DNA from 4 places in the Methyloversatilis sp. XJ19-13 genome. Region 4 is predicted to be linked to each of the others. Evidence: predicted binding sites of a transcription regulator. Region 4 holds the regulator's gene; each other region holds the start of a gene.

Region 1 (2,203 bases), on a different contig from region 4:
GGCGAGCGCAAGGGGCGCTTCGAACTGGCCGACGGCGGCACGCTATTTCTGGACGAGATCGGCGACATATCGCCGGCGTTCCAGACCAAGCTGCTGCGCGTGCTGCAGGAGCGCGAATTCGAGCGGGTCGGCGGCTCGCGTCCGATCAAGGTCGATGTGCGGCTGGTCTGCGCCACCAACCGAAATCTGGAAAAGATGGTGGCCGCCGGTACCTTCCGCGCCGACCTGTATTTCCGGATCAATGTGGTAAGCATCTTCCTGCCGTCGCTGCGCGAACGGCGCGAGGACATTCCGGCACTGACCCGCCATTTTCTCGAACGCTTCAATCGCGAGAACGATCGCACGATGAAGCTCGCACCGAGCGGACAGACGGTGATGATGCAGTGCTACTGGCCAGGCAATGTGCGCGAACTGGAAAACTGCATAGAGCGCACCGCGACGATGGCGCACCACGATTCGATCGAGGCGTCGGACTTTCCCTGTTCATCAAACCGGTGTCTTACCCAGGTGCTGCATTTTGTCAAGAAGGACGACGCCGTGTCGCCGGTACTGGTGAGCGCGGCACTGCATCATCCTGACGACTCGGCTGCGGACGATGCGGTGGAGGCTGCAGCGCCGCCGACACGCCTGGAAGCCGGCGCATCGGCAGTGCGGCCGACGGATGACGACAAGCCGCAAGGCGAGCGTGAACGGCTGGTATGGGCGATGGAACAATGCGGCTGGGTGCAGGCCAAGGCGGCTCGGCTGTTGAACATCACGCCGCGTCAGATGGGCTACGCCCTGAAGAAGTACGACATCGAAGTCAGGCGCTTCTAGACTGTGACGACCACCGGTCATGGCGCACGCGTCACGACCGGTTGTGAGGCGGGCCACTTGTCACGTCGCGGCATCCCCCTGTTCCTTTCCTGTTGCAAACGGCACAAAGCCGACAGGCGCGCCGCGCCGCTTTCCTTCACTGCCGATCGGCCCATCGGTGCGACACCAGAAAATCACTTCATATCAACAGGTTGAGATCAGGCCGGGTGGTGGCATAGCGCTTGCTGAATGAATGTCGGGAGGAATCGCGACATGGCAGCCGACTTCATCATCAATGACACCACGCTGCGCGACGGCGAACAGACCGCCGGCGTTGCATTCACTGCAGATGAAAAGTGCACGATCGCCCGCGCGCTGGCACGGGCCGGCGTGCCTGAGATGGAGATCGGCATTCCGACGATGGGTGAAGCCGAGATCGAAGTCATCCAGGACATCGCCTCGCAGCATCTGTCGTCGCAGCTGATGGTGTGGGCGCGTATGGTCGGTGCCGATCTGGATGCCGCGCTGCGCTGTCCGGTGGACATCGTTCACCTGTCGCTGCCGGTGTCCGACCTGCAACTCGAGTCCAAACTTCGACGCAGCCGCGACTGGGTGCTGGCGCAGATCGCGCCGCACGTCGGGCGTGCGCTCGACGCCGGTGTCGATGTCAGCGTCGGCATGGAGGACGCATCGCGTGCCGACATCGACTTTCTTTGCCGCGTAGCCGAAGAAGCGCAGCGGGCCGGCGCACGCCGCGTGCGCTTCGCCGACACGCTGGGCATGCTCGATCCCTTCGGCACCTGGACGATGGTGTCGCGCCTGCGTCGCGCGGTCGACATCGAAATCGAGATGCACGCCCACAACGATCTCGGGCTGGCCACCGCCAACACGCTGGCCGCCTTTCGCGCCGGGGCGACGCATGCCAACACGACGGTGAACGGTCTGGGTGAGCGTGCCGGCAATGCGCCTCTGGAAGAGGTGGTGATGGCGATGCGCCACATCCACGGGGCCGATGCCGGCATCACGACGCAGTCGCTGGTGCAGATATCGCACCTGGTCGAGCACGCTTCCGGTCGGCGAATCGCCGCCAACAAGAGCATCGTCGGCTCGGATGTCTTTACGCACGAGTCGGGCATACATGTCGATGGCCTGATCAAGAACCCGCGCAACTACCAGAGCTTCGACCCGGCCGAACTGGGCCGTTCGCACCGCATGGTGCTGGGCAAGCATTCGGGCTCGCACGCGGTACTCGCCGCGTACGCACAGCTCGGCATGTACCCGTCGGTGCCGGAAGTCGCGCAGATCATCGAGCGCATCCGCGCCTACGCGACGCGCAACAAGTGCGAACCGGACGCCACCCAGCTCGCGGATTTCTACCTCGAGGTCATGCGCACGCAGCGGGAGACTT
Region 2 (2,203 bases), on a different contig from region 4:
CCATGTTGAGCGGCTCACTCGTACAGGTGCGGTCGGTCAGATTCACGCGGAGGATTTTACGTGTCCATGCCATGTCAGTATCCCTTTCGGTGGTCAGGCAGACGGGTTGCCGAGCTTGTCGGCCCACTGGCGCATGCGCTCCAGCCCGGTCCAGTTGGCATCGACATACGTGATGGCACCGGTCGGACAGGCTTCGGCACAGGCCGGCTCGCCACCGCACAGATCGCACTTCTGCACCTTGCCGGTTTCGGCGACGTAATTCACGGTGCCGAACGGACAGGCAATCGTGCATACCTTGCAGCCCACACAGACATCCTCAAGCACGACCTTGGCGCCATTGGTCTTGTCGAGCTTGATCGCCTCGACGGGACAGGCGTGCATGCACCAGGCTTCGTCACACTGCGTACAGGTGTAAGGCACCTTGGCGCCGGTGTGATGGAACTCGAATACCTTGATGCGCGACAGCGAGTTGTTGAAGACCCCGTAGTTCTCGAATGAACAGGCCATTTCGCACTGCAGGCAGCTGGTGCATTTCAAGGGGTCGATATGTAGTGATTTCTGCATGTTCAGTCGCTCCTCCACATTCTGGGCGAATCTTTGTGTAGTTCGACGCACGGGTGCGCCGGCTATGAAAACCGCTTCATATTTTACCGCCCGGATTTTCCCCGCGGTGAGCCTTTCGGCGGGTCAGCGAGGGGATTGAGTGCGGCGAGTGTGTTCAAGGCGTCCAGATGTCCAGAATCTGGACATCTGGACAGTTGCGACGCAGAAAGCGCCGCGTTGACGCTTACGGTTCGTAGCGCGTATCGAGATAGCTGCGGATGGCCCACATGGCTTCCTGCGCCATCATGCCTTCGAACGGCGGCATGTATACAGCGCCGTTGCGCACGCGTCCGCGGCGGACCGTGTTGATGAAATAATCGTCGGTTTCGGCGTCGAGCGGCAACATCCGGAGATCCGGTGCGATACCGCCGCTGATGGCTTCCAGTCCGTGGCAGCGCGCGCAGTTCTGGTTGTAGGCCGAAGTACCGACACGGATGGCTTCCTTGTCGCCACGATAGGGGTTTTCCTTCATCCATTCCGCGCCGAGCGGCTTCAGCGCACTGACGTCGACCGCCTGCGGCACCACGTCGCCGTGTGCCTCGACGCGCATCGTGGTCGCCGCGCCCAACACCATCAACGCGGTACAAGCCAGCGTTGCCTTCAAAATCCGGTTACCTGCTTTCATCACTCCTCCGTAAATATCCGTTACTGCAACACAATATGCGACCCCAGCGGGTTAGCAGGATGCGTGCCACGTTAAACTCAAGCGCTTGCCGAGCGGCAACGCAGCGAAAACAACGCATGGCGCGGCAGCGGCGCTTACAGCGGTCGCCATAATGCCCCAGGAGTGTGGGTGCAGGTATGCCCTGGGTCTGTTCGCATTTGATTCGCACATCACGCATTCAGCCACCGCGTCGCAGGGCAAGGCGCACTGAGCGCCCGCAGGTTGCCCCCCGGGGAGCATAACGCACGAATCAAATGCGAACAGACCCTAGGTGCGGCGATGCTTCAGGCCTTACTATCTTGCATGAACAGTTTGCAGGGCACTATCAGTCGCCCGTCGCGTCACACGCCAGAGCCGGCATCACCGGCCATCGCGCGTGGTTCAAGGTTCGGAGGAGAGCATGGATTTGACAACGCCTGAAGGCGTGCGCAGTGCGCAGGCCCACGAAATCATGCGCAGCGCGGGCGAAGTGCCCGCTGGTGTGCTGCCGACCCTGATCGAAACGTCCTGGAGTCGCTGCATCAATCGCGGCCTCGACGCCGACAGTTGCAGCAAGGAGGTCGAGCGTGCGCGCCGTGACGTCCTGCTGACCGAGCGTGAGCGCAACGAATCTCTGCTCAAGCACGCAGCACCGGTCATGAACGGCCTGTACGCGCAGATCGCCCGCTCCGGCAGCATGATCGTGCTGACCAACGCCTCCGGCTTCATCATTCATTCGGTCGGCGACCAGAGCTTTCTGGACCGCGCGTCGAAAGTGGCACTGTCGCCGGGCGTCGAGTGGTCGGAAGAAAGCAAGGGCACCAATGCCATCGGCACTGCGCTGGTCGAACAGGCGCCGGTGTCGGTGCATGGCTCACAGCATTTCTTTTCCGCCAACCACTTCCTTAGCTGTTCGGCGTCTCCGATTTTCGATCCGTGCAGCCGTATGCTGGGCGT
Region 3 (2,203 bases), on a different contig from region 4:
AGCATGCCGTAGCCGCCTGCGCCGTGTGTCTCCTTGACGACCAGTTCGTCCAGATGGGACAGCACGTAAGCCAGATCGTCCGGCTTGCGGCACATGAAGGTCGGTACATTGTTCAGCAGCGGTTGTTCGCCAAGGTAGAAGCGGATCATGTCCGGCACATAGGGATAGATCGACTTGTCGTCAGCCACGCCGGTACCGATCGCATTGGCCAGCGTGACATGTCCGTCGCGATAGACCTGCAGCAGCCCCGGCACGCCAAGCATGGAATCGGGCCGGAAGGCGAGCGGGTCGAGGAAGTCGTCGTCGATGCGGCGGTAGATCACATCCACCCGCTGCGGTCCTTGCGTGGTGCGCATGTACAGGTGATCGTCGCGCACGAACAGGTCCTGCCCCTCGACCAGCTCGACGCCCATCTGCTGGGCGAGGAAGGCGTGTTCGAAGTAGGCCGAGTTGTAGGCGCCTGGCGTCAGCACGACTACCGTCGGATCGATGACCCCGGCCGGCGCGACCGCGCGCAGATTGGTCAGCAGCATGTCCGGATAGTGTTCGACCGGTGCCACGCGGTAGCGCGAGAAGAGCTCCGGGAACAGCCGCATCATCATGCGCCGGTCTTCCAGCATGTAGGACACGCCGGAGGGCACGCGCAGATTGTCTTCCAGCACGTAGAACTCGCCGGCACCGGCTCGCACCACGTCGACCCCGGCGATGTGGGCGTAGATGCCGCCGGGCACATCTACGCCCTGCATTTCCGGGCGGTACTGGCTGTTCGACAGGATCTGTTCGGCCGGCACGTGACCGGCCTTGATGATTTCCTGGTCGTGGTAGACGTCATTCAGGAACATGTTCAGCGCCTTGACCCGCTGGCGCAGACCGGCCGCGAGTTGCTTCCACTCCTGCGCCGGAATGATGCGCGGCACGATGTCAAACGGGATCAGGCGTTCCTTGCCGGACTCTTCGCCGTAGACGGCGAAGGTGATGCCGACGCGGTGAAAGACGAGATCGGCTTCGGCACGCTTCTGGGCAATGCGCTCGGGGGGCGTTTCCGCAAGCCACTTCTGATATCCGGCGTAGTGACTGCGCACCGTGCCGTCGGCACTGTTCATTTCGTCATAGATCGACGACGGATTTGCCATGATCGTGTTGTCTCGGTGGTGATGTGGCGCTTGTGCTGACTTCATCCGGAGCACAGCGAGAAATGTGCCATGCCCCAAAGCCGCGCCGATACTTGAAAACCCTTGCCTTGAGTGGGTTTTTGCACCACAACGGTGCGGCAACCGGATTCATCTGGTGCAGAGCCGCAAAACAAAACGCCCCGCAAGGTGCGGGGCGTTCCGGAGTGTTGAAGCGGCACGCGCTCAGATGCGTTCGATGATGCCGGCAATGCCTTGCCCGCCGCCGATGCACATCGTGATCAGGCCGTAGCGGCCGCCCGTGCGCTGCAGTTCGTACAGACACTTGACGGTCAGGACGGCGCCGGTGGCACCGACCGGATGGCCGAGGCCCACTGCACCGCCGTTGACGTTCACCTTGGCCGGATCAAGACCGAGTTCGCGCGTTACGCACATCGCCTGCACCGCAAACGCCTCATTCGATTCGATCACGTCGAGATCGGACGCCTTCAGGCCGGCGCGTGCGAGCGCCAGCTTGACGGCGGGAATCGGGCCCGTGCCCATGATGCTGGGCGCGACGCCGGCGACCGCATAGGACACCAGACGGGCCAGCGGCTTCGCACCGGCGCGCGCCGCGGCACCCGCTTCCATCATGACGATGGCGGCTGCGCCATCGTTGATGCCCGAGGCGTTGCCGGCCGTCACCGAGCCGTCCTTCTTGAACACCGGGCGCAGCTTTGCCATGCCTTCGATCGTGGCGTCACGACGGAAATGTTCGTCGGTGTCGATGACCGTCGTACCCTTCTTGGTCTGCACTTCAAGCGGCGCAATCTGCGACTTGAAATGGCCGGCATCGGTTGCCGCAGCCGCGCGGCGGTGCGACTCGACGGCGAAAGCGTCCTGATCTTCACGACCGAAACCGAACTGGCTGGCGATGTTCTCGGCCGTGATGCCCATGTGCGTCGTTTCGAACGGATCGGTCAGTGCGCCGACCATCATGTCGATCATCTTGGTGTCGTTCATGCGGGCGCCCCAGCGCGCAGCCGGCATCAGGTAGCCACCGCGACTCATGGTTTCGACGCCACCGCCGACCG
Region 4 (2,203 bases):
CGGCGAGCGGCGGCGTGTCGAGATTGCCCGCGCACTGGCCACGTCGCCGCGCTTCATATTGCTGGACGAACCATTCGCCGGTGTGGACCCGATTGCAGTGATCGACATCCAGAAAACCATCCGCTTCCTGAAGGAGCGCGGCATCGGCGTGCTGATCACCGACCACAATGTGCGGGAAACGCTGGGTATCTGTGACCGGGCTTACATCATCAACGAAGGCGAGGTGCTGGCGAGCGGCCGGCCGGACGAAATCGTGTATAACGAAAGTGTCAGGAAGGTCTATCTGGGCGAGCATTTCCGCCTGTAGCCCGCCGAAATTTGCACACCATGAAGCAGTCGCTGCAACTCAAACTTTCCCAGCATCTTGCGCTGACACCGCAGCTGCAACAGTCGATCCGGCTATTGCAGCTGTCGACCATCGAATTCAATCAGGAAATCGAACGTTTCCTCGATGAGAATCCGATGCTCGAGCGTGACGAGCCCGATGCCACCGCCAGCTTCCAGCCGCCGCCCGAGAGCGTGACCGAGGTGCGTGACGCGCCGCAGGAAAGCACCCAGGCCAGCGCAGACGAGCGTGCCCCGGAGGGCACGGGCAGTGCCGACATGGACGAATGGTCGGGCGAAGGCGGCAATTACGGGACGCGCAGTGGTGGCGACGATGACGACGGCGACTACCAGGACGTGCAGGCGGCAGGCACATCACTGAGGGACCACCTGTGCGGCCAGCTTGCGCTGTCGCAGATGAGCGAGCGCGACCGCTATCTGATCCGCCTGCTGATCGAAGCGCTCGATGATGACGGCTACCTGAACCAGGGTCTGGACGAACTGGTCGAGCTGCTGCCGGAAGAGGCCGATATCGACCTCGACGACCTGTCGATCGCGCTGCGCCAGTTGCAGAACTTCGACCCGCCCGGCGTGGCGGCGCGTGACCCGCGCGAATGCCTGCTGATGCAGCTCAACTTTCTGGCGACCGACGAAGTGTCGACGCTCGCACGCGTCATCATCGACCAGCACATCGATCTGCTGGCCGCACGCGACTTCGCCAAGATCCGCCGCGCAGTGGGTTGCGACGAAGAACTGCTGCGTGCCGCACAGACCCTGATCCGTTCGCTCAATCCGCGTCCGGGCGCCCAGTTTGCGCCGATCGATGCGCGATACATCGTGCCCGATGTGGTGGTGCGCAAGGTGCGCGGCCAATGGACGGCATTGCTCAATCCGGATGCCATGCCGCGTCTGCGCATCAACCGGCTGTATGCGGAAATCCTGCAGGGCCAGCGCGGCAGCGGCCTGTCCGGCCAGCTGCAGGAGGCCAAGTGGCTGATCAAGAATGTCCAGCAGCGCTTCGACACCATCCTGCGTGTATCGCAGGCCATCGTCGAGCGCCAGCGCCAGTTCTTCGAATTCGGCGAAGTCGCGATGCGGCCGCTCACGCTGCGCGAGATCGCAGAGACGCTCGAACTGCATGAATCGACCATTTCCCGCGTGACGTCGCAGAAGTACATGGCGACGACGCGCGGTCTGTTCGAACTGAAATATTTTTTCGGCAGCCATGTGGCAACCGAAAGCGGCGGGGCCTGCTCAGCCACCGCAATCCGCGCACTCATCCGCCAGTTGGTGGGTGCCGAGGATGCCAAACGTCCGTTGTCGGACTCGCGTATCGCGGAAATACTGGGTCAGCAGGGCATCGTGGTTGCGCGGCGCACCATCGCCAAATACCGCGAATCGCTCAACATCCCGCCGGTCAGCGTGCGCAAGGCGATCTAACGCGTTCAATGATGAACGCCCGGATCGTCCCGCATATTCCGTCCCGCAACGACAGGAGGCAGCATGAACCTCACCATCACCGGCCATCATCTTGAAGTGACACAGCCGATCCGCGACTACATCGAGTCGAAGCTCGAACGCGTGATCCGCCATTTCGACCACGTAACAAGCGTTTCCGTGATTCTGACAGTCGAAAAGTTGCGACAGAAGGCGGAAGTCACGTTGCACGTGCGAGGCCGCGACATCTTTGTCGAAGCGGAAAGTGAAGACATGTACGCCACCCTTGACAACCTGATGGACAAACTCGATCGCCAGGTGCTCAAACACAAGGAAAAATCGAACGAGCACACGCGCGAGTCGGTCAAGCACCAAGCGGCAGAATGACACGATTGCTGCCTGTCACGAGCGTATAATCCTACGTCTTGTTGCAGTGCAATCA

The links. Region 4 encodes sigma-54, which starts transcription at its own class of promoters, with help from an activator protein. Its sites were predicted from a motif close to TGGCACNNTTCCTGCT; they were not measured.
Region 1: a site for sigma-54 is predicted at 1,027-1,042, ahead of nifV (homocitrate synthase). Genes of this name have one in related genera too.
Region 2: a site for sigma-54 is predicted at 1,282-1,297, ahead of pedF (cytochrome c-550 PedF). Genes of this name have one in related genera too.
Region 3: a site for sigma-54 is predicted at 1,188-1,203, ahead of NMQ14_RS09550 (circularly permuted type 2 ATP-grasp protein). Genes of this name have one in related genera too.

What each region holds. Positions count from the first base shown of each region.
Region 1 is NZ_JANINH010000001.1:107,258-109,460, forward strand. Features, by position in the region: gene nifA (nif-specific transcriptional activator NifA) at 1-816, shown strand, start outside; gene nifV (homocitrate synthase) at 1,069-2,203, shown strand, end outside.
Region 2 is NZ_JANINH010000013.1:75,508-77,710, reverse strand. Features, by position in the region: gene NMQ14_RS15480 (aldehyde ferredoxin oxidoreductase family protein) at 1-73, opposite strand, end outside; gene NMQ14_RS15475 (4Fe-4S dicluster domain-containing protein) at 94-564, opposite strand; gene pedF (cytochrome c-550 PedF) at 788-1,228, opposite strand; gene NMQ14_RS15465 (sigma-54-dependent Fis family transcriptional regulator) at 1,668-2,203, shown strand, end outside.
Region 3 is NZ_JANINH010000006.1:23,107-25,309, forward strand. Features, by position in the region: gene NMQ14_RS09550 (circularly permuted type 2 ATP-grasp protein) at 1-1,133, opposite strand, end outside; gene bktB (beta-ketothiolase BktB) at 1,356-2,203, opposite strand, start outside.
Region 4 is NZ_JANINH010000003.1:190,200-192,402, forward strand. Features, by position in the region: gene lptB (LPS export ABC transporter ATP-binding protein) at 1-307, shown strand, start outside; gene NMQ14_RS05520 (RNA polymerase factor sigma-54) at 328-1,764, shown strand; gene hpf (ribosome hibernation-promoting factor, HPF/YfiA family) at 1,828-2,148, shown strand.